DNA from 2 places in the Marinococcus sp. LNHM3E3-2.2 genome. Region 1 is predicted to be linked to the other one. Evidence: riboswitches for the same ligand, from Rfam matches in the RefSeq annotation. Region 1 holds a riboswitch; the other holds the start of a gene.

Region 1 (12,399 bases):
TTTATGATGAAATACTTTGTGTTTAAAGACTTTAACCGCCGGTATCCCAACCGTGAACAATCTTCACGGGAAGAAAACCAGTAGAAGAACATCTCAGAGCCGCTGCTGTAGCGGAGCGGGGTGTTCTTTTATTATGTCAAAAGAATACGCATGCTATACTGAAAAAAGGGGGGAGACGAATTGGAGCCTATCCATTTGTATTTATCGAGATATAAGGAGCATATGAACTACCTGCGTCAGACAGGACAGGAGACCCCGTCCTTCCGGGAGCTGCGGGAAAATGAAATTCCCCGCCTGCTTCAGGTGTCGGATTCCTACGTACAGATGGCAGCTGCAGACGGAGAAGAAGGGGAGAAAGCGTACAAGCTTCTTGCTTCTGTCCAGTTAGCCGATGGAACCGGCTGGAATATGAGCGGCGAATTTGTGCCTTCGGCAAACGACTGGTTCCCGGATGAGCAGCCGCTGACTCACCAAACATCCTATTGCGGTTTTTGCCAGGGGACGCTCGGTTTTTTTAAAAACGAAGATATGACAAACTTTGACTGCATGCTGCCGCTGCCGGAAAAAAAGTGGCTGTTTGAAAAAATGCTGGAGCAGCACGCATCTTCTATTTATCCCAACCAGTCGTAGAGCGTAAAGGAGGAGAAACAATTGAAAGTAGTGATCGCACCGGATTCATTCAAGGAAAGCATGACAGCTATGGAGGCCGCCCAGGCAATCGAAAGGGGATTCCGCCAGGGTATTGGAAACTCGGAGGGTCTTGTTACAGAGCTGATACCGATGGCCGATGGGGGTGAAGGAACCACGCAGTCGCTACGCGACGGCCTTGGCGGAGAGCTTCATACAGTGGACGTACTCGGGCCGGACGGAAGTACCGTGAAGGCTGAATTTGTTTACATTGAGCAATCCCGCACAGCTGTTATTGAAATGGCCGAAGCTTCAGGAATTGGCCTCGTGGCTAAAGAGAGCAGGGACCCGCTGACGGCTACCTCCTACGGTACAGGACAGATGATTTTGAAAGCGCTCAACCATGGAGCGGAGCGGATTATTTTAGGGCTTGGCGGCAGTGCCACAAATGACGGCGGGGCCGGGATGGCTGCTGCGCTGGGCGTTCGTTTTCTGGACCGGAATGGAAATGATCTTGAGTCCGGCGGAAGGGCACTTAAGCATCTGGACCGCATTGATACGGCTGGGCTCGACAAAAGAGTTCATGAAGTAACCGTGCGTGCTGCCTGCGATGTCACGAATCCACTGACGGGGCCGGAGGGAGCAAGTGCTGTCTATGGCCCGCAGAAGGGGGCAGGGACTGAAGCTGTTCAGGAGCTGGACGAAGCGCTGCGTGTGCTTGGAGAAGTAATTGAACGGGATCTGGATAAACCAGTGCTTCAGGAAAAGGGAGCTGGGGCAGCGGGAGGCCTGGGGGCCGGTGCGATAGCTTTTTTAAATGCTGCGCTTGAGCCGGGCATAGACATTGTGCTTGAAGAGAGCCGCTTCGCTGAACGAAGTGCCGGGGCGTCGCTTGTTATTACCGGCGAAGGAAAAATCGATGCTCAGACCGTATTTGGCAAAACGCCGGTTGGAGTAGCGAAAGCATCCCCTCAAGGAAGTACGGTCGTTGCGGTTGCCGGCCAGCTCGGCGATGGTTATGAAAAGGTGTATGAAGCGGGCATTGATGCTGCTTTCAGTATGGTGCCGGGCATCGTTTCCCTGGAGCAGGCAATGCAGGAAAGCACCCGTTACATCGAAAACTGGGCCCGGAGTCTCGCTGGTTTGTGGAAAACATAAAAAATCCGCTGCTTCTTAACGAGAAGCAGCGGATTTTTGCATCGTTTATAAAATCGGGGATAGAAGGTGGGATACTGCTTCCTTGATACGGATCCAGAGCGAGCGCTGCCGGTACGCCTCAAGGGTGAGCTCGGAGGAGTGCGTATTCATATCGTACAAGAAGGTATCGGTCAACTGTTTCGTCGTTTCCGCATGGTAGATAAAAGCGTTCACTTCGAAGTTCAGCCGGAAGCTGCGCACGTCGATATTGGCTGTGCCCACCGAACTGATTTCATCATCCACCATAATCGTTTTGGCATGAATAAAGCCGTTGTTGTAAATATAAACACGGGCGCCGGCACGAAGAACAATGCCCACGTGAGAATACGTGGCCCAGTAAACAAACGGATGATCGGGCATGCTCGGGATCATGATGCGGACGTCGACCCCCGATAAAGAAGCGATCCGGATGGCATCCATCAGACTCTCGTCCGGAATAAAATAGGGAGTCTGGATATACACTGAATGCTTGGCGGAGTTGATCATTTTTATATATCCATTTTTAATTTGCTCCCATTCGGAGTCCGGGCCGCTTGAGACAATCTGCATGCTGCATTCCCCGGGCTCGGCAAGAGTGGGAAAATAACGTTCTTCGTAATGGATGGGATTTCTGGAATTAGCCTGGTTCCAGTCGAGAATGAACCGTGTCTGCGCTGTTTTGACAGACTGCCCTTCCAGACGCAGGTGGGTGTCCCGCCAGTAACCGAACTTTTTGCTGAGACCAAGGTATTCATCGCCAATATTAAATCCGCCAACATAGGAGGTTTTTCCGTCTATCACAACAATTTTCCGGTGGTTGCGGTAATTGAGGCGTAAATTAATAATCGGCAAACGCTTCGGGAAGAAGACCGCTGCTTCTCCGCCGGCTGCCTCAAGGCCCTGGAGTGCTTTTTTACGCATCTTTCTTGAGCCCATGTCATCGTAGAGCAGCCGGACGACCACTCCCTCTTCTGCTTTTTTCCTTAGTGCTTCGATAACCCGTCGTCCGAGGTTGTCGCTTCGAAGAATGTAGTACTGCAGGTGAATATGATCCTGAGCCTTCTCGATATCCTTAATCAGATTATCGAACTTTTCGTGGCCGTCCGTATACACCCGGACATCGTTTTCCTTCGTAAGCACCGACCCGTCGTTTGCAAGCTGCATATAGATTAGGTCCCGGTGCTTGGAGGAAACGGAATCTGAAAACTGAAAAGTGCCATTACGCAGTGTATGCATCTGCTCCTGAATCAGCTCTTCAATTCCGATTTTTTCGATATCCGCCCAGTCAAACAGCCGTTTTCTAGTCAGGTTCTGCCCGAAAATTAAATAAAGCACGAATCCCAGAAAAGGGATAAAAAACAGCACCATAATCCAGGCCCAGATGGCGGTGGCGTTTCTTTTTTCAATAAAGATAATGACAAAGGCGAAAAATAAATTAAAAATCGATAATATTGCTAAGAAAATGGATAATATCTCGAAGCCCATCTGCTTTCCCCATTCTTCCTCTATGTTGAAACGGAGGACCTTGTTAAATTTATAGATACCTGCGTATTAGGCAGTAGTATTATTTTAACAAAATTTAAGCCGTTGCGAAGCAGGAAACCTATAATTTTGAGAAAAACAGGAAGAAGCGGCGTGCTGCATCGTTTTCAATTATTCAGGAAGTAGGATAAAATACGAAGAGACGACAGAAGATATAACTATTTGAACGCGGGACAGGGGGAAAAGAATGAAAAATGAAGTAGTCGGTATTGATGCAGGCGGTACGCTGATTAAAATTGCTTACCGTGTGAACGATGAATGGGAGCTGAAAAAAATACCCCTCACCGACATGGAGCAGGTGCAGACATGGATTGAAGAGCGGGTCGATAATCCAGTTATTCATATTACGGGAGGGAAGGCGGAAACGCTGAGGAAGTCCCTGCCCTGGGCTGCAGAGCCTATCAGTGAGTTTGAAGCCACATGTAGGGGCGTTTCGTATTTGCGGAAACGTTTTAATGAAGACGATACCTACGGGGACACGTATATTATTACAAACGTCGGGACCGGGACCTCAATACACTTCGCTGGCCCGGAAGAATACGAACGCGTTGGCGGCAGCGGGATGGGAGGGGGAACGCTTATCGGTCTTTCCTATCTTCTCACCGGCATTGAAGCGTATGAAGAAATACTGCGTCTTGGAAAAGAAGGGGACGGACGGTCGCTGAACGTCAAGGTAAAGGATATTTATACTGATGAAGAGCCGCCGATTTCCGGGGATCTTACGGCCAGCAACTTCGGAAATATTATGAATATGAAAAACAATGAGTATGAAAATAAAGACTACATTGCTGCTGTTGTACGGATGATCGGTGAAACGATTACGACGATGAGCGTTCAGATGGCCGACCGGCTGAACACCGATTCCATAGTATATATTGGTTCAACCTTTGATAAGCACGACAATTTAAAAGAAATTATTGGCGGCTACACGAAGCTCCGGGGAAAAGAACCATGCTTTCTTCCTTACGGAGAGTTCAGTGGAGCTGTAGGGGCTTATATGCACGAACAGCCGCAGATTGCTGCAAAGAAAGCTGAAGGAAAAGGATGAATAAGATGAGCGAAATGGAACCATACACACACAGAGAGCTGTTTGAACAGGCGGTAAATACACTTGAAAATATTAGTACACTGCTGCAGCCGGAGGTTCCGATGCTTGGGGAGCTGCAATTGACGACCCGCCAGGAAGCGCTGTTCTTTATGAACCTGCGGCACGAGGGTCTGACGCTCACAGAGATGGCTCACCGGCTGCGCATTTCAAAAAGTGCGGTAAGCCAGGCGATGAAGCGTCTCGAAGAAGAAGATCTTCTTTACCGCGCTGCCAATAAAGAAAACAAAAGAGAAACCCAGCTCGTGTACGGGGTGAAAGGCCGGAAGCTGAAAGAAGAATTGACAATTTTTCAACAAAATATTGTGGATCAGTATATTGCCAAAATACCGCTTGAAGAATTAAAGCAGGCAACCCAGGTTATACACCGGCTTGAGGAAGAAATTAATAACGCGTATAAAAAATAAAAGAAGCAGGCCGCCCATGCATCTTCATTGACGGAAGCTATCCAGTCGTTTAAGGTTGTTTGTGTAGTTAAGTTACTTAACAGTTTAGACGATGAACTATCGAAATATACATACCAATGGAGGAACGATGCATGAAAATTACCCGCACATCTATTCGGCGGCCGAAACTGACCATTGTCGGCATGATTTTATTTATCATGATGGGTTTCGTATCGCTGACGAATCTGCCTTTGCAGCTGTTTCCAGAGATTGAACCACCGGTCGCAGCTGTAGCGACAAACTATGAGGGCGCCGGCCCGGAAGAAATTGAAAGCAGCGTTACAGAACCGATGGAAGAGCAGCTCTCCACTATCGAAGGACTGGACCGCATGACCTCCCAGTCAGAGGAAGGCACAAGCCTTGTACTGCTTGAACTATCATGGAGCACTTCAGTGGAGGATGTGCAGCAGGAAATCAACAATGCCATGAACAATGCCAACCTGCCGGATGATGCGGGAGATCCTTCGTTTATCGAGTTTGATCCGGATGCGCAGGGTATGATTCAAATGGCTGCTTATTCCGAAGGAAACGGCCTGGCTGAAACCCAGAGCCAGGTGGATGACATCATAACCGAGCTTGAACGCACTGAAGGGGTTGCAAGTGTTGATACAAGCGGTGGACTGGACGAAGTATTCGAAATTTCGCTGGACCAGGAATCTCTTGAAGACAACAATGTGACCCAGTCTGACGTCACTAATGCCGTTCAGGCAAACAATATTACGCAGCCGGGGGGAACGATTACCTCCGGAGAACAAACGTTGACGACCCGTACGGTTAATGAACTGGGCGGAGTCGAGGATTTGGAAGAAGTGGCGGTCGGCCAGGATGAATCCGGGGATACGGTTACTGTCAGTGATGTAGGAGAAGTGGAGCGTACCACTGAGGAACAGACAGCCTACACAGAAGTGAACCAGGAGCCCGGTATTCAAATGACCGTGCTGAAGGAGTCAGATGCCAATACGGCCCAGGTCTCCACGGACTTTAACGATACGCTGGACGATCTGCTTGAGGAAGATCAGTACAATGATCTCGACACGACGATTATTTACGATGAAGGGGATTACGTTCAGCAGTCTATTAACAGCGTAGCGCTTGCATTAATTGCCGGCGGTGTGTTCGCCATGGTTGTTCTTTTCTTCTTCTTAAGAAACTTAACGACACCGCTCATTATTGGTATTGCGATACCATTTTCGGTAATTGTGACATTTGCATTTCTTTACTTTACCGATGTGAGTTTAAACTTAATGACGATGGGCGGTCTGGCTCTTGGGATCGGGATGCTTGTCGATAATGCGATTGTTGTTATTGAAAATATATACAGGCACCTGTCGATGAAAAAACTCCCTAAACGGGCGGCTCTAGACGGTACAAAGGAAGTGGCCGGAGCGATTACAGCTTCAACCTTGACGACAGTAGCTGTCTTTCTGCCAATCGTCTTTATTTCCGGTATTGTCGGCGAGATCTTCCAGGCCTTTGCTTTATCAGTAGCCTTCAGTCTGCTTGCTTCTCTGCTTGTAGCTGTCACGGTGGTGCCGATGATTGCAAGCCGTGTGCTGAAGCCGCTGCCGGAAGACAGGGAAGTAAAGCGTGAAAAATCCAGGCCGATGAGATTTCTGGACCGTTCGATCCGCTGGGTCCTCGGTCACCGCGCTGTCGCTCTGCTGTTAACACTGCTCCTGCTGCTTGGCGGAGCCGGCGGCATTGCCCAGACCGGGGTGAACTTTATCCCGACGACAGATCAGGGCTTTTTCACGATCAATGTTGAAAAAGAAAATGGTACAAATCTGGAAACGACCGGAGAAACGGTCGACGAAATTGAAAGCGTGCTTGAAAACCAGGATGAGATTGCAAGCTATATGGCGGTAGTCGGCTCGGGCGGCAGTGGAGTTGCAGCCGGAGGCGGCGGGAGCTCGGGGTCCAATGAAGCTTCTATTACAGTTACAATGGAGGATCTCGAAGACCGGGACATATCGACCGAGGAAATGATTGAAGAAATTGAGTCCGATGTGGAAAACACGGACGAGCAGGCAGATATTTCGTTATCGTCTTCTGCAGCCATCGGCGGCGGAGAAGCAAATTCCGTAGAATTTACGCTCTCAAACGAAAATGAAGAGCGACTCGCTGAAGATGCAGACGCAGTACAGTCGGAGCTTGAAAGTGAAAACACGATTCGGAATGTAGAAACGTCAGATGAAGAGACTGCTCCGGAAATTCAGGTGCAGATTAACGAAGACGATGCGCAGGATAACGGCCTGACGCCGGCTGAAATCGCGCAGACGGTAAACAGTACTACAAGCGGGGAAGTGGCGTCGACAATCCAGACGGATAATGAAGGCCCGCTGAATGTGAACGTGCAGTATGCAGAGGATTCCCTTGAAAACCAGGAGGACCTTGAAAGTCTGCAGCTCGCTACTCCGGAAGGAGAATACGTCAGCTTAAGCGACGTGGCTGATATTGAAGAAGGAGAGGGGCCGGCGGTTATTAACCGGCTTGACCAGGAGCGGAGTACTGAGTTTACAGTCACATACGGCTCCGGAACGAGTCTGAACGAAACCTCTACGTTAATTGAGGATACGATTGACGATGTAGATACCGGAGCGGCGACTACATTGAACTTCTCCGGCGAACAGGAGCTTCTCGATGACAGCATTCAGAGTCTGGTGTTTGCCTTCCTGCTGGCGGTAGTGTTCATTTATCTCGTAATGGCTGGACAGTTTGAATCATTCAAATATCCGTTTGTGGTAATGTTCAGCGTACCGCTGGTCGTGATCGGTGTTATGCTTGCCCTGTTTGCGACCCAGACACCACTAAGTATCACAGTGTTTATCGGCTTGATTGTACTTGCGGGTATTGTTGTTAACAACGCGATTGTGCTTGTTGATTATACGAATCAGCTGGTGGAACGGGGGCTGCCGGTAAGAGAAGCCGTTATTGAATCTGTGAAAAAGCGGGCACGCCCTATCCTGATGACAGCTTCTACGACTATCCTTGGGGTGCTGCCGCTTGCCCTCGGATTCGGGGAAGGAGCAGAAATTCAGCAGCCGATGGGTATCGCAGTCATCGGCGGTCTCATCAGCAGTACGTTCCTGACGCTGTTTATTATTCCAACGCTCTATACCTTGTTTACCAAAGAAACAAGAAGCATGAATAAAAAATTCGCCATGCCGGACGGGGGCTACATGTACGGCTGGGAAGTAGAAGAACGGCGAAAGGAACGGGAAAAGAGAGAACAGGAAGAACGGAATAATAATGAAGACCAGCAGAATAATGAAGCTGCAGAACAGAGCAAGGAACCTGAGAATGTAGAAGATAAAAAACGCGAAGACCTGTCGCGGGATGAGATTCTGTACCTTCTCGAACGTATCGTCGGCAACTCACAAAATGAGGAACGGGACCGTTCCTCGAAGGATTCGGACAAAAATAAAAAATCCGGCGATGATGAAAAAAATTGACATTAGGACTGTGCGTCACGTACGATTAAGAAAAATAGTAAGGAATCCGCTAGGGGCGCCTGCGCTGAGACAAGAACCATTCTTGGTCCCTTCGAACCTGATCTGGGTAGTACCAGCGTAGGGAAGTGGAGCTTCGTTTTATACAAATACGTACGTATACGCCAAAGCTCACTCTCTACTTTCAGGGAGTGAGCTTTTTTTGAACCTAAAGCAGGATTCCTTCTAAAGGAGGATACAACGAATGCCACAAGTACCTAAAGTATTAACCATCGCCGGAACAGATCCTACCGGCGGGGCTGGGATCCAGGCTGACCTGAAAGCATTTCAGGAATGTGAAGCCTACGGGATGTCTGCTATTACGAGCGTGCTCGCACAAAATACAACCGGGGTCCAAAAGGTGGAGCATATGAGCACCAGTCTGCTTCAGGCCCAGCTGGATTCTGTCTTTGATGATATTATGCCGGATGCGGTAAAAACCGGAATGATCGCAACGCCGGATATGATCCGCACGACGGTGAACATGCTGAAAAAATACGACCTGCCGGTGGTTATTGACCCGGTGATGGTTGCCACAAGCGGCGATTCTCTGTCTGAGAAGGAGACGCTTGAAGTTATGAAAAATGAATTTCTTCCTCTGGCCGCAGTCGTCACGCCGAATATGGCTGAGGCAGCAAGCCTGACGGACTTTCAGGTCCAGAACCTCGAAGAGATGGAAGCAGCTGCTAAAAAAATTGTTGATGAATTAGGGGCCCGGGCAGCGCTTGTTAAGGGCGGCCATATGAAAGAAGACGCAGTCGATATTTTGTACGTCGATGGAGAAATTCATTATTTCCGTTCGCCGCGGACGGATACAAAGCACACGCACGGGACAGGCTGTACACTATCAGCCGCGATTGCCGCAAAGCTTGCACGGGGCAAGTCCATCTATCTGGCAGTGCAGGAAAGCAAAGAATATATTACCAATGCGATTGCACACCCCCTTGAGATCGGTAAAGGCAATGGGCCTGTCAACCACTGGGGAGTGCGCGTTCCACTCGATCAACTATTAAAATAAAGAAATGAGGGATCGGCATGAAAGCAAAGGAAGTTATAGGTCTGCTGGAGGAAGTACGAAAAACCCGGCCGCTGATTCATAATATTACGAACACAGTAGTAACCAATTTTACTGCAAATGGACTGCTGTCGATGGGCGCATCCCCGGTTATGGCAAACGCGCCGGAGGAAGTAGCCGAAATGGCAAAAGCAGCGAACGCACTTGTACTCAATATTGGTACGCTGAACCGCGAACAGGTGAAGGCGATGCGGATCGCCGGCAAAGCAGCCAATGAAAAAGGCATCCCCGTTGTACTGGATCCCGTAGGGGCAGGCGCGACGGCTTATCGGACCGAAACGGCGATTGCTCTTCTCGAAGAGCTGGACGTGGCGCTGATCCGGGCAAATGCAGGAGAAATGGCCGCGCTGCTCGGCGAAAGCGGGAATGTACAGGGCGTAGACGCTTCGGGAGAAGCAGATAACCCGGAGCTTGCCAAAGAAGCTGCAAGAAAGTTTGAAGCAATTGCCGCGGTGACCGGAGTGGAAGACGCGGTCGCTCATCAGGGCGAAGTATTTATCGTGCAGAATGGCCATACGCTGCTGACCAAAGTAACCGGCACCGGCTGTCTTCTCAGTTCGATCGCAGCATCCTTTTTAACCGTTCAGCATTCGGCTGGAGCAGTAGCAGCCGCACTTGCTTATTACGGGGCAGCAGCAGAAATCGCAGGCAGTCTAACGACGAGGGAGGGCCCGGGCTCCTTTCAAATTGAATTATTAAACGCCCTCCACGCAACACAGGAAATGGATCTGCGCCACTATATCCGCGTCAAACAGGAATCATAGGGAGCTGAAACCATGGATAAAGAGATTTTGAAGCTGTATTTTATTATGGGAAGCAACAATACAGGTGAACGAAACCCGGAAGACGTACTGCAGGAAGCTCTTCAGGGCGGTGTTACGTGCTTCCAGTTCCGCGAAAAAGGCCAGGGGGCACTGCCTGAAGAGGAAAAATGGAAGCTCGGCTGGAAGATGAAGGCCCAGTGTGCTGCCTTTAATGTTCCGTTTATTGTTAATGACGATGTGGATATGGCAATCCGGCTCGAAGCAGACGGGATTCATATCGGACAGGAGGATGACCCGGCTTCTAAAGTTAAAGAACGCTGCCCTTCCCGCATGGTGATCGGGGTATCCGTGCGCACTATTGAAGAAGCACACCGGGCGGCTGCAGACGGGGCGGATTACCTGGGCGTAGGACCGATGTTTGCGACTGATACTAAAGAAGATGCCAAAGCTCCAGTCGGACTGGAGGGCATCCGCCGGCTCCGGGCGGAAGGCATTGCTCTTCCGATTGTAGGTATCGGCGGCATTGACGCCACCAACGCTGCTGATATTGTGGAGGCCGGAGCTGACGGAGTGTCATTGATCTCTGCGATCAGTCTGGCAGACGAGCCGGAAGATGCTGCAAGAGAACTTCGCAGCCGTTTGAATGGGCCGGCAGAAAAACAGGAAAAATAGAAGAACCGGCGGGTCAGTACAAACTTCCCGCCGGTTCTTTATGTTATATATGCTTCTGTAAGGTTTGTACGACGTGCTGTAATGTTTCTTTTTCTCCTACATTTCCCGGGAAAATTACATAGGGAATACCAGGAAAGCGGCTTTTCTCATCTGTCTGCCAGACGGGTACACCGGGAGCAATCTGCCCGAGCACTTCTGCTTTTTTTACGAGCAGCCCCTTCGTGCCAACATCGCTTGATGTAATACCGCCTTTCGCAACGACAAATGCCGGCTGTGAAGCAGCATTTTTCACAAAGTTTGTTACTGCATCGGAAATTTTTACGGATAGCGCCAGTTCTTCTTCTTTTCGGTTCGCTCCTAAGTCAATGCGCTCCCGGGAAGTGTAGACGCATACCGTATTCCCGCCTTCGATAGAGTCATCGACGATCTGCTGAACGCGGCGGGTTTCCTTACGGAAGGCATTCTCATCCATTACTGCAGGACAATAAAATTCCACGAATTGGATATCGGTCAGCTGTTTTAGAGCTTCGAGCTGCTCCGTCGATTTTTGCACATGAGAGCCGATAATAATCAGACCGCCATTGTCACTTTGGTGCTCGAAGAGGCTCTCCGCGTCTAAATACGGTTTGCGGATAATACCGCCAATTTCTTTAGTAAACGTCGCCGCCGTCCGGAAGAGAAAGTTTTTCCGATTCTGCACGGCGCGGAACAGGGCTGTGCAGAATACTTTTACATCTGTTTCGCTGACAGCGTTAACGATGATCTTTTGAAAGGAAGCGGCCTGTTCAAGTTTAGCCTCGATCGCTTCGAGGTCGAGAGCCCGGAGCTCGTCAAGAGAGATGGAAATAACATTTTCCTTTTTAAATTCCCCGTTTGTTTTTTCTTCAACGTATTCACCCAGGTGGCTCGAAGCAAATCCAAACATCCGGTCGCGGGCAAATTCTGTTTCCGCTACGGGTACAAAGGTTTCCCCCTGCTGAATATAGTGGACGTCGAAAGCGGTCCGCCGGTTGCCCTGTTCAAAAAAGGGAATAAGAATTTCTCCGTCCACTGCTTTGCCTGTCCGGGCCTCGAGCGTATCTTTTAAAACCTCTGTTTCCAGCGGATAGTGACCTCGCAGGGTGGAGTCTCCCCGGCTGATCAGCAGAAATGGCTGATTTTTTTCTTCAGATACGCGGGCTATTCGCTCTGCGATGTCAGTATGGACTTTCGTTGTTTCGGCTTCAGAGAAGGAACGCGAATTTGTGAGGATGAAGATGAGCTGCCGCTCGTCTTCAAAGGCCTCCCGAATAGTCGACTCCTCCCAGTCTGTATACACCGGCACGCCGTGGACAGTCTGAACACCGGTAGGATCGTCGTCGAGGGAGATGATTTTGTGAGGTATATTTTCGGCTGCTTCCGTAAAAAAAGCATCTACTTTCTTCTCATCGTAATCTGGAAGGGAGTTAATGTAACTATTTATCTGTGTCATCCGTGTTTTCCTCCTTTTGGCACTGAATAGTTC
Region 2 (12,399 bases), on a different contig from region 1:
TCCAGGATGCTACGGTATTCTTAGCTTAATAATAGTAATAGGCGCTTCTATCATGGATCAGCAGGTGCTGCGGCCGGTTTACAATAATATGCCTTCTATGCTGATCGTGGAAAATAACACTGCTACTTCTTTATACAGTGCATTAGTGACGGCATTGCTGACGTTGACAACCATAAGTTTTTCTTCGATTATGGTCGTTCTGACCACGTATGCCACACAGTTTACCCCAAGGGCTCTGCAGGATTTCATGAAAAGCCCGACGACGCAGCATACACTTGGGGTATTTACGTTTGGGGTATTATTTACTCTGGTAAATATGCTGCTTTTTTCGAGCGAAGGCAGTAGCCAAATTTTGATGCCAATGCTGACAGTTCTTGTGGCGCTTGGCTGTCTGGCTTTTTTTATTATCTTTATTTATCACTCCACCCAGTGGCTGCAGGTGAATCATTTGATCAGCCATATAAGATCTGATGCCTCCAGGGTGATCCGGGATGCCTACACTTATTCGGGGGTGCACAGCTTCAGCGAATGGAGCGATGATTTTCGAAATGACGAAGAAGCAATCGTTTATGCCGAACGGTCGGGGTATACCAATATGGTGAAAATGCCTGAACTGATTGAATGGGCCAGGCAGCAGGGAGCCGTGGTCGAATGCCTGTTCCAGGTAGGAGACTACGTTCATCAGGGAGAGCCTTTATTTCGCTATTGGTCAAAGCATAGTTTATCCTCGAAAATATTGAGAAGTTTTTTATTAGTAGGAGAAGAGAGAAGCAATGTTCAGGACATTGAATTCTCCATGCAGAAAATTGTAGAAATAGCGCTGCGGGCCATTTCGCCTGCAATCAATGATCCACACACAGCAGCGAACTGCATCAACCGTATTGGGGCACTGCTTTCCGAACTCAGCCATGAACACAAAAATGACCAATACTTCGCTGACAATCAGAATGAGCTGCGGTTATTCATGCCTGTAAAACCCTTTAGGGAGTATTTATATAAAAGCTTTTATCAGGTGAGATTGTACGGTTACGAAGATATTTCGGTAATGGGAGCCTGCATGGAAGCACTGACGATGCTCGTGAAAACAGGAGATCCGTCTGTGTTAAAGGAAGTGGATTCATTTTCCCGTTACATGGAGCAGGCGGTCGCTCCGGAACAGCTTGCGGACTGGGACAGGGAATACTGGGAGGAGCGTGTGCAGAAAAAGAACACAGCTCTGCATCAGGCACTTACAAAAAGTAAGCAGATAACTTGAAACAGCCAGTAACGTGCGTGTATGATATGTAAATGAAGTTCAACACGAAAGGATGAAAGTTCAAATGAAAGTAGCAGCTATCGTAGGAAGTATTCGCCAGGAATCATTTAACGGAAAGTTAGTGGAGTACATGCAGGATCGTTACAGTGACATCATGGATATTGATATTTTAGATATCCGCGATCTTCCGCACTATGATCAGGATGAGGAAAGCAACGCTCCGGACTATGTGCAGGAATACAAGCGTTCTGTACGTGAAGCGGACGCCGTGCTTATCGCCACTCCGGAATATAACGGTTCGATTTCCGGCGTGCTTAAAAATGCTCTTGACTGGAACTCCCGGGTCGATTACGACTTTGCCGGCAAACCAACCATGCTTGTAGGAGCTTCTCTTGGAGGCCTGGGCACAGTGAAAGCGCAGATGCATCTTCGACAGATTCTGAGCGCTCCCGGTATGAGTGCAAAAGTACTGCCTGGAAATGAAGTACTGATCGGAGCCGTCCATGAAAAAATGAATGAAAACGGAGATTTAACAGATCAGGGCACGATTGATTTTCTTGATAATGTCGTAGCCGAATTCGAACGTTTTTATCAGGAAACGCGGGCTGTGGCTAACCGCGCGTAATATGCAGAAAAACCCTGCTGGCATAGGCCTGCAGGGTTTTTGAATGCAGATTTTTGCTCAGAGGGAGAAGGCGGATTATAAAAATCACCTTTGACTTCCTGACATAATATGATAAAGTGTAGACAACTTAATAGGGAATCCACTAGGGGTGCCGAAAGCGGCTGAGATAAGGACTAACCTTAATCCCTTTGAACCTGATCTGGTTAAGGCCAGCGTAGGAAAGTGGAGACGGCAGAATACGTCTATTTCAAAAGCACAAGCTTTACCATAGAGGACGTTTATTCTAAGCCACTCCACCAATGGAGTGGCTTTTTTTACCCCATTGGTCCTGACTGCCCGTAGTGGTTCCCTCCTAATTTAAAGGAGGAAGTTACAATGAAATTTTCAGAGCTTTTATGGCAGGACACAGAGCACATTTTTGAAGCCTGCTGGAGAAATCCGTTTGTACAGGGTATCGGGAAAGGGGAGCTCCCAAAAGCATCTCTTATCCATTACGTGAAGCAGGATTTTGAATACTTAAACGCCATGATCAAGGCAAAAGCAATTGGGGTAACAAAGTGTACGTCAAGAGAAGACATGGTTATGTTTAAAGATACCATTGATTTTGTTTTAAACAGCGAAACGCACCCGCATCATAATTTGTGTGAGCAGGCGGGCGTGGGCTATGAGGAATTGCAGGGCTATGCGCTTGCTCCGGTATCTCAGCATTACGTGCTTCACATGCTGCACCATGCCGAAAAAGGAACACTTGGTGATGTAATTGCGGTAACGCTTGCCTGCCCGTGGGTGTATTTGTATGTGGGTGAAAGGCTGATGGAGGAAGTGCAGCCGGACGAAACCCATCCGTTCAATGACTGGATTCGTTTTTACGGGGACCGTGAGGAACGGGAAATGTACAAATATATTGACCGCCTCGATGAACTGGCAGAAACAGTCACAGAAGAAGAAAAACAGCGCTGGCGGACGTTGTTTATGGAAGGATGCCAGCTTGAGTATATGTTTTTTGAGGACGCTTATTATGCAAAAGACTGGCCCTTTGCCAGAACGTTAACAGACGGGGAAAAAGTCTAATGATAAACAAACGCTTAAACCTCCGGGATATTGTCGTCATCTCGTTTATTTCAGCAGTTCTCGGCGTCCTTTATCTTCTTTGGGTGCTGCTGGGACAAATGGTTACCGGCATCTTCGGTCCAGTTGGAGGAGGCCTGATGGCGGGCTTCTGGATCCTTGCGCCTGTGATTTGTGCCTATATCGTTCAAAAACCGGGAGCGGCGCTGCTTTCAGAGCTTATTGCGGCCGGCACTGAAGTTATGGCGGGGTCTGTCAGTGCAGGAGCAGTGCTCGTGCTCGGCTTCACCCAGGGGCTCGCTGCAGAATTGATTTTCGCTCTGTTTTTCTACCGGGTGTTCCGTCTGCCAGTATTAATGCTTGCCGGGTCGGCCGGAACGTTTGCTGCATTTTTAACCCAGTATGTCCTTTATGGATTCAGCCAGTACGCAGGTTCTGTTGTTGTATTTATGCTGGTAACCATGCTTATAAGCGGCGCTCTTTTAGCCGGATGGGCAGGGAAAAGCTTTGCGGATGCGCTGGTAAAGACTGGAGTGCTTGACCGCTTCGCCCTTGGCCGTCAATACCGTCTCGGCCAGCAGAAGGATGCTGTATGATTTACGCAGACAAATTGACCATTGCGTACCCTTTTGCTAAGCCTTCGATAGAAGGTTTTTCAGCAGAAATATGTACTGGGGAAAACGTGCTGCTGCTCGGTCCGAGTGGTTCAGGCAAAAGTACGCTTGCTCTCGCTATCCAGGGAATTCTTCCGCGTTCTGTGGAGGCGGAGGTTTCGGGCGGTCTGAGCGTGTTTGGGGAAAATCCGGCGGTGAAAAGTATTACGGAGGCCGCCAGGCAGGCGGCGCTTTTGTTCCAGGACCCGGATACCCAGTTCTGCATGCCAACTGTTCGGGAAGAGCTTGTATTCACGCTTGAGAATCTGCGGGTGCCTGCAGGTGATATCGAGGCCCGCGTGCACGAAGCCTTACAATTTACAGATATGCTTCACTGCATTGATGCCCGTATCGACACACTGTCCGGCGGGATGAAGCAAAAAATAGCTGTTTCCTGTTTAGCTGCTGTGAATCCGCGGATATGGATTCTGGATGAACCGCTCTCCCAGCTCGATCCGGTAAGCCGGCAAGCAGTGGCTTCGCTTCTTGGCCGCATTGCAGCAGATAGTGATAAAACACTGGTTTTGATTGAGCATCAATTAAATGAAGTAATGGAGTGGGTAGACCGGGTGATCGTATTGAACCACGATGGCCAGGTGTCTGCGGATGGAAGCCCGGCACGTATATTCAATTCTCATGCAGCCGTACTCGAAGCAGAAGGAGTATGGCTGCCGGCTCCTGCAGAAGCCGGAAAGAAATTACTGAAAAAGTCAGAGAATCCCAAATCTGCTCTTCCCATTACTTTAGGGGAATGGGAAAGGTTTGCAGCGGATTATTCCGCTGCAGCAGTTCTTGCATCTCTGCCGCAGCCGAAAAAGATAAGTGCTCCTTCACTTGAACCACCTGTTCTGGAGGTGAAGCAGGCGGCCTTTGCCTATGGCGAGCAAACGGTTTTCGAAAACGTATCTTTTTCCCTGTACCCAGGGGAAATGACTGCTCTAGTCGGTGCAAACGGAGCAGGAAAGAGCACGCTCGCACGTGTCCTCACTGGATGGGAATCTCTTAAAAGCGGCTCTATATATGTTAACGGAGAAGATATTGCCAGTCTGAAGCCGTACGAAATTGCTAAAACCTTCGGAATTGTTTTTCAGCAGCCCGAGCATCAGTTTGTAGCACAGACCGTGGAAAAAGAAATACGCTACGGAATGGAAATGGAAGGGTGGTGCGAAAAAGATATTGATCAGCAGACAAATGAACTGCTGATTCAATTTCAGCTCGGACATATTCGAAAGAATCATCCATTTCAGCTCAGCCAGGGAGAAAAAAGGCGCCTTTCGGTGGCAGTCATGGTAACGAACAACCAGTCCGTATTAATTTTGGATGAGCCGGCGTTTGGTCTTGATAAGCGAAATACCGATGCTTTATTTGAAGTGCTTGAGCAGTGCCGGCGACGTGGAAAAGCGGTTCTCTGGCTGACGCATGATATGGATCTGGTCTATACAAAAGCTGGACGGGTTTTGGCGCTGGCGGAACGAACACTTGCCTGTGATGACGGCGTGGAAGCATTTTTCAGTGGGAGTATGGATTTAGCTAAAATCGGTGTCCGCCCGCCGGTAGTAAAGCTTATGAGCTTAAAGAAAAAGAAAGCAGTAAGCCATGCTTGAAGAAATCCAGACTCGGAACGCTTTTTTGCAGCACGTACATCCAACGCTGAAGCTGATAAGTCTTTTCACCGTATTTTTCTGCATGATTTTCGTTTATGATATTTGGCGCCCGCTTGCCGTTTTGCTGTTAACGGTTGCTGCCGTCGCCTTTTTGGGAAAAGTGCCGTTAAAGCTGCTGCTCGTACTTATGCTTCCATTTGGGCTCTTTGGGTTCAGCTTTATATGGCTTCAGGTTGTTTTTCCTGACGAAAGAGGACCCACAGTTCTTTTCTACGTATTCCAAATGCCGGTTGCTCTTGAAAATATTCAAACAGGGATCTCGCTCGGTCTGCGGGCAATGGTGTTTGCCTCCTGGTCGCTTCTTTTTGTTCTCACTACCTCTCCCGTGAGTTTAGTGATAAGCCTGATACAAAAATGGCATATGCCTCCAAATATTGGTTATGGAATGATGGCCGCCTACCGTTTTCTCCCCCAACTGCGGGAGGAACTGGCGGTTATCCGGAGAGCCCGGCAAATCAGAGGGATGGGCAAAAAGCCTAAAATGCGTGAGTGGAAAGAGATGGCCGTGCCATTGATGGCAGGGGCTGTACGAAAGGCAGAAAGAACAGCGCTCGCAATGGAATCGAAAGGGTTTGACGGCTCCAGAGAAAGAACGGAATACGTACAGATGAATTATAAAAAAACGGACATATGGTTCAGTGCCGGGTTTATATTGTTTATGATTTTTGTTTTTCTTATGCCAATGCCGTGACAGATCAGCTGTATTAATTAAAGGTAACCCCGGAGGCTCACGGCCCCCGGGGTTATTCGTGCTGACCATTATTTCACTAAAAACTTTTCTTCGATGCTGTCGACATAGCTTTTAATATCTTCAGCAATGTTATCCATTTCATCCACATCGACTTTCATGGTGGGAATCTCACCCTTATGTCCATGTTTGCGGAATTCCTCGATCATCTCATCCACAGCTCCGGCGAAGTTTTCATACGCGTGATCCCCGGAGCCGAAGATGGAAATCGAAAGGCCGGAAATATCATAGGCGAAAAGATCTTCAAGAAAATCTTCCGTTTCTTCGGGGATATCACCTTCACCCCACGTATACGTACCCATAATGAGCAGATCGTGAGGGAGGGGGTCTTCGTTTGGAAGGCCATCGGCGATCATATCCATCAGCTCTACTTCGTGCCCGCGGTTGATGAGCTCTTCTTCCGTATCAATAGCCATGTCTTCAGTATTTCCAGTCATTGTGGAATAGAACAAAAGTATTCGCATATGTCCATTCCTTTCTTTTATAGGCTCGTGCATAAAATACATATTTAATATACTTATTATATATTCGGCGGCCGGATTGTGCAATCATCCTGGTGAATAGAGGTGCACACTAAATATGTTAAAATATATATTGGTAATATATATTAACGCTTTAATGAAGGAGGAGAAAAAATGAAACAGATAGGTATTATCGGCGGCCTCGGTCCGGAATCGACAGTGGAATATTATCAATCCATCATTAAAAAGTATCAGGAAAAGAAGAATAGTCTTCAGGTGCTTCCGGAATTGTACATTAATAGCATTAATATGTACAACATTTTTACGTATATTTCGGAAGAACGAATGGACGATCTGATCGAATATCTGGGCAACGCTGCCCGTAAGCTTGAACTGCTCGACGTTGATGGAATCATTATTGCAGCCAACACTCCGCACCTTGTATTCGATGAAGTGCAGAAGCAGGTCGAGGTGCCGATGCTCAGCATCGTGGACGCCGCGGTGGAAGCAGCAGAAAATCAGGGCGCCGAAAACATTGGGCTGCTGGGCACAAAGTTTACGATGGAAAAGAATTTTTTTAAGAAGCCGTTCGAAGCGAATGGAAAGAATATTTATGTGCCAGCTGAAAGTACACAGCAGTATTTACACGAAAAAATTGTCAGTGAGCTCGAAAATGGTATCGTAAATCCTGAGACGAAAAAAGAATTTGAGCGGATCACCGGGGAAATGATCGAACAACATGGGCTTGATACCTTGATTCTTGGCTGCACTGAACTGCCGATGATTCTTTCTGAAGAAGATTTTTCGATTCCGTTTTTAGATACAATGCAGGTGCACGTCAACAAGGTCGTAGACTTTATGTTTGAAGAAAAATAAAGCAGAAGGAGGGCAACGATGGCCATTCAATTGAAAAGAATTTATGAAGACCCGGAGAAAAAAGACGGGTATCGGATTTTAGTCGACGGCGTGTGGCCGAGGGGAATAGCAAAGGAAAAAGCTAAAGTGGATAAATGGAGCAGGGACGTTGCTCCTTCAAAAGAGCTGCGGCAATGGTTCTCCCACGATCCGGAGAAATTTGACGAATTCAAAGAGAAGTATAAGCAGGAGCTTCAACAGAATAACGAACAGGCTGAAGCTCTCGATCAGTTAAAAGAGACCGTACGTGAGCAGAATAAGCAGTTGACGCTCGTGTTTGCCGCGAAGGAAGAAACGTATAATCATGCCCGTGTCTTAAAAGAAATTCTTGACCGTCAGCCGAAGGATTCTTAACGAAGAAGAGGTGACAACGATGGAGGAGTATCTGGGCCAATGCAGTGAATGTGGCAAAGAAATTTACTGCCGGGACGGCTTTATGGAAGGGGTTCATGAGTACGGCCGGCTGTACTGCTTTGAATGCGCCAAATAAATATACAGTACTCCGTTTCCAGGTGGAAACGGAGTTATTTTGTATATAAAAGCTGAATGTGAACGTTTAATGAAGTATTTCTAAAAGTATAGATTTAAATATGTATTTATAATACACTTTTTGTAGAAATTAAAAACGTTTTCATTGGAGGAATTTGATGCTTGCACCGCAAACGATTGAAACTGTAAAAGCAACAGCTCCGGCTATTCAGGCCAACGCCGCTGCCATCGGCAACCGTTTTTATGAAATGTTATTTGAAAAAGCACCCGAACTGCGGAATATGTTTAACCAGACGAACCAGGAAACAGGCGTACAGCCGGAAGCTCTTGCTTATTCTGTCTACCAGGCAGGAGCGAATATTGACCGCCTGGAAGAGCTTCGGCCTACTATTGAACGCATAGCGGAAAAACACCGGGCCCTGGATGTCAGGCCGGAGCATTATGGGTTAGTAGGGGAAACACTGCTCGAAGCGGTGGAGGAAGTGCTCGGAGACGCAGCAACTCCGGAGATCCTGGATGCCTGGGGAGAAGCGTATCACGCGCTTGCCGATATCTTTATTCAAAAAGAAGCAGTCAAGTACGAAGAAGTAGAGGCCGCCCGCGGCGGGTGGACAGGCTACCGTCCGTTTTATGTAGCGGAAAAAGTACCGGAGAGCGATGTTATCACTTCATTTTACTTAAAGCCGCAGGACGGTGGAGCGATTATACCGCAGCAGCCGGGACAGTATTTAACGCTGCAGGCAGACATCGAAGGAGAACCCTATACCCATATGCGCCATTACAGTCTATCGGATGCTCCGAATGAAAATTTTTACCGGATCAGCGTAAAGCGTGAGGACCCCGAGGACGGAAACCCGGCCGGTATTGTGTCGAATTATCTGCACCGGGACGTAAAAGAAGGAGATGTACTGCTGTTCGCAGCACCGGCAGGAGAGTTTGTGATGGAAACAGAGGAAATGCCAATTGTACTAATCAGCGGCGGCGTCGGAGTAACCCCGATGATGAGTATGCTGAATACACTCGTGCAGGAAGATACGAAACGAAACGTAACGTTTATTCATGCCGCTGACAGCAGTAAGGTTCATGCCATGAAAGCACATGTGGAGCAGCTCGCAGATACGTATTCAAACATTGAGGCCTATACCTGTTATTCCGAACCGACAGAGGAAGACCGTTCGAACGAAATGTTTGATAAAGAAGGGTATATTGATGCCCCGTGGCTGGAAACCGTCCTTCCTGACGAACAGGCAGATTTTTATTTCTGCGGTCCGACGCCTTTTATGCAAGTAGTTAACGGAATTTTAAAGGATAGAGGAGTGCCGGCAGAACGTCGCCATTATGAAGTTTTCGGGCCGGAAAGCACGATTGAATAATTAAAACCCAGAGATAAAACTGGTTCAGCAGCTGCGGCAGAATCTAAATAGATATGCCGCAGCTGTTTTTAAATTTAATAGAAGAAAGGATGAAAAATATGAAAATCCAGAGTCTTACACAATTAGCTCCTTTCAGCGAAGACCGAATGGCAAATGAAGTTGTTTTTAAAAAGAACAACTGCAAAGCTGTGGTATTTAATTTTTCGCCTGGTCAAAGCCTTCCTCTCCATGATCATCCCTTCACTCAAACATTTGCATTAGTCGTGAGCGGGGAAGGGCTATGTTATACAGAGGATGAGAATTTCCCCGTGAGGGAGGGTGACCTTATTCAATGCGGGCCTACAGAAAAAATAGGGTTTGAAAATAACAGTGATTCCAATTTGAGCATATATGTCACACTAGTATATATCGAAGAAAATTAGCATCTGCCAAAAATTATCTCTGCAATAAATATTAGTATCCTTCCTGCCAGTGATAGGTAGCAGATTAGTAAGTAAATCGTTAGATACTGAAAAACTGCTACTGACGTTCACTGATGCTCACTGACATTCACTGTCACAGCTTACAGAGGCGGACGACTTCTAGGGAGCTTTGTTTATTCCAGGACGAATCTGGTACGGTTAGAAAGCAGATGAAAGGAAGGATGCTGATTTATGCAGACTTTAAACAATGAAGCTAAAACTAACCGAACAAAAAAGTACAGCCTGATCGACACTGATATTCACGAACGGGTAATGTATGAAGATTTGTTTCCATACTTAGAGCAGCCGTGGAGAAGGTATATTGAAGACTGCCACTGGCAGCAGGAAAAACATATGCCATTTACTCAGCCCGCCGTGGCTGGAGTGGACCGGGCTGACGCAAAAACGCCGGACGGAAAACCAGCGGGCACAAGCCTTCCGTTTATGCAGGAGCAGCTGCTTGATGCCAATAATCACGAATTCGGTATTTTAACTGGAGCACTTGATCCATCTCCGTCTTCCATGCACGGATGGTACGAAATGGCCACGGCCCTTGCCAGTGCCTATAACGACTGGCAGATCAATGACTGGCTTGATAAAGACAGCCGCCTGTACGGCTCCGTTCACATTGCAGCCCAGGAAGTAGCGAACGCAGTGAAAGAAATCGAACGCGTCGGCTCTCACCCAAAAATGATTCAAGTGCTTTTGCCCATTGATGATATTGCATGGGGGGATCCTTACTACCATCCAATATTCGAAGCAGCTGAGCGCCATGACCTGATGATCGGCATGCACCATAACGAACCGCCTGCCCCGCTCGGCAAATGGCCAAGATACTTTATTGAATGGCATTCTTTAATTGCAACTTCCCACATGGCACAGATTACGAGCATGATTTTCAACGGGGTGTTTGAGAAATATCCAAACCTGAAGCTGATGATGATTGAGGGCGGCTTCACGTACGTGCCGTTTTTAATGAAGAAACTTGATCAGCAGTTTAAGGATCTTCGCCACGAAGTGCCGTGGGTAACAACGATGCCGAGTGATACGATAAAAAACCGGATGGCATTTACGACCCAGCCGCTTGAAGAAATGAGCAAAAAAGAATGGAATCTCTTAGTAGAGCAGATGGGGACCGATGAAATCATCTGTTTTAGTACGGATTACCCGCACTGGGATTACGATTCACCGGATGAAGCCGTGCCTAAAGGACTTAAAGATGATGTGCTTGAGCGTATCTACGGCGAAAATGCCAGAAAATTCTATCCGAAACTGCCGGCTCGGGGTGCTGTCTGATGGCAGCCGTTATATGCAGGGAAGAGGAGTTGGAAAAGCAGGAAATGATTCCGGGGAGCGTGGATAATATCCCGGTTTTTGTCTGTAGGACGTCCGAGGGAGAAGTCAGGGCGTTTATCGACCGGTGCCCTCACCAGGGAGCCTGCATGTCGAAAGGCAAAATTGACGGTGCTCCTATGAGCACCGCACCTGGTGAATATTCATTTGAACATGAAGGAGACATCGTCCGGTGCCCGTGGCATGGAAGGGAATACAATCTGCGGGAAAGCGGCAAGCCGCTTGCGCCGGTAAAAGGTAAACTAAAAGAATTTTCTGCTTATGTAGAAGACAGCTATGTATATGTAGAACTAAAGAGAGGCTCGTGAGCCTCTCTTTTTTTATTGATATTTTATTGAAAAATAATTAGCTGTTTAAATTGCCTCCGCGGACTTCCTGCAGCTGGCGGACAGCTTCAATCTGCTCATCGTTCAACTCAGCGTAATTGCCGGCAGCGTCTAACGTTAATATAACGGACGTTCCGGTAAGAGAGTATTTATTCGTAAGATCCCCGAACTGCTTGGATTCTACTTTATAATCTGCTTCTTCATACTGATTTTCGTTCGCAAGCGCATAAATATCAAGCTCCGGAATCATTTCGAGCATGATGGCGTCATTGCCCATGATACTGTAGATATCATTTTGTCCCTCTACTTCGCGGACTTCAATTTCCTCATTAGGTTTGCTGATAATAATGTTCATCGTGTCATTCATCCTTTCTACTTCCAAATCAATGATAGTTACCGTACAAAAACGTTCCTCTCATGCTATAACCGTTTCCTTCTTTCCACAAACATAAAAAAAATAAAATTGTAATTGAAATAATCAGATTTCTTTAGGCGTATAAGTAGACATACACTGCTGTGGCACATATGATAGAAAAAGATAAAATAGTGGTAAGGGAGATATGTGATTATGATTGATGCAAATCAGCTGACACCAAATGAAACCTACAATTTAATCGAAGAAATGGAACGCTATGATTCAGACCGTCTGGCATTGAAATGGCAGGACGATAAAGGCAGCCGCCGCGAGGTTACATATCACGAACTGATCCAGCAGGCCAATCAGTACGCCAACGTCCTAACCGGCCTTGGACTTTCCAAAGGAGACAAGGTGCTTGTCATGGTGCCACGTCTCGTGGAAGCCTATGTTACTTATTACGCGTGCCTGAAAGCAGGCCTTGTGATTATTCCTTCGTCAGAAATGCTCCGGGCGGACGATATTAAGTATCGGGCCGACCATTCCGGTTCCCGCGCGATTATTTCGTATGCTCCGTACGTAGAGGAAATTGACCGGATGGATCCTGTGCCGGAGACACTCGAGCATAAGCTGATGATCGGGGGAAGTAAAGA

What was found. A riboswitch is a leader RNA that binds a small molecule or an ion and turns the genes downstream of it on or off. The one in region 1 is predicted to bind thiamine pyrophosphate.
Region 2: it holds a riboswitch for thiamine pyrophosphate, as region 1 does, so the genes downstream of both, tenA (thiaminase II) here and thiD (bifunctional hydroxymethylpyrimidine kinase/phosphomethylpyrimidine kinase) in region 1, are expected to answer to the same signal.

Annotation. Positions count from the first base shown of each region.
Region 1 covers NZ_JBQLIC010000004.1:221,260-233,658, forward strand. The annotation lists gene ACTRXF_RS07930 (GtrA family protein) at 1-84, shown strand, start outside; gene ACTRXF_RS07935 (hypothetical protein) at 181-630, shown strand; gene ACTRXF_RS07940 (glycerate kinase family protein) at 652-1,785, shown strand; gene cls (cardiolipin synthase) at 1,831-3,288, opposite strand; gene coaW (type II pantothenate kinase) at 3,533-4,393, shown strand; gene ACTRXF_RS07955 (MarR family winged helix-turn-helix transcriptional regulator) at 4,399-4,857, shown strand; gene ACTRXF_RS07960 (efflux RND transporter permease subunit) at 4,989-8,348, shown strand; TPP riboswitch at 8,390-8,489, shown strand; gene thiD (bifunctional hydroxymethylpyrimidine kinase/phosphomethylpyrimidine kinase) at 8,590-9,402, shown strand; gene thiM (hydroxyethylthiazole kinase) at 9,420-10,223, shown strand; gene thiE (thiamine phosphate synthase) at 10,236-10,895, shown strand; gene ACTRXF_RS07980 (four-carbon acid sugar kinase family protein) at 10,939-12,366, opposite strand; gene ACTRXF_RS07985 (NAD(P)-binding domain-containing protein) at 12,363-12,399, opposite strand, start outside.
Region 2 covers NZ_JBQLIC010000023.1:4,723-17,121, reverse strand. The annotation lists gene ACTRXF_RS15865 (DUF2254 domain-containing protein) at 1-1,255, shown strand, start outside; gene ACTRXF_RS15860 (NADPH-dependent FMN reductase) at 1,320-1,880, shown strand; TPP riboswitch at 2,015-2,118, shown strand; gene tenA (thiaminase II) at 2,256-2,951, shown strand; gene ACTRXF_RS15850 (ECF transporter S component) at 2,951-3,544, shown strand; gene ACTRXF_RS15845 (ABC transporter ATP-binding protein) at 3,541-5,205, shown strand; gene ACTRXF_RS15840 (energy-coupling factor transporter transmembrane component T family protein) at 5,198-5,956, shown strand; gene ACTRXF_RS15835 (flavodoxin domain-containing protein) at 6,025-6,477, opposite strand; gene ACTRXF_RS15830 (aspartate/glutamate racemase family protein) at 6,649-7,350, shown strand; gene ACTRXF_RS15825 (DUF488 domain-containing protein) at 7,369-7,743, shown strand; gene hmpA (NO-inducible flavohemoprotein) at 8,037-9,251, shown strand; gene ACTRXF_RS15815 (cupin domain-containing protein) at 9,350-9,673, shown strand; gene ACTRXF_RS15810 (amidohydrolase family protein) at 9,905-11,008, shown strand; gene ACTRXF_RS15805 (Rieske (2Fe-2S) protein) at 11,008-11,373, shown strand; gene ACTRXF_RS15800 (hypothetical protein) at 11,411-11,758, opposite strand; gene mbcS (acyl-CoA synthetase MbcS) at 11,960-12,399, shown strand, end outside.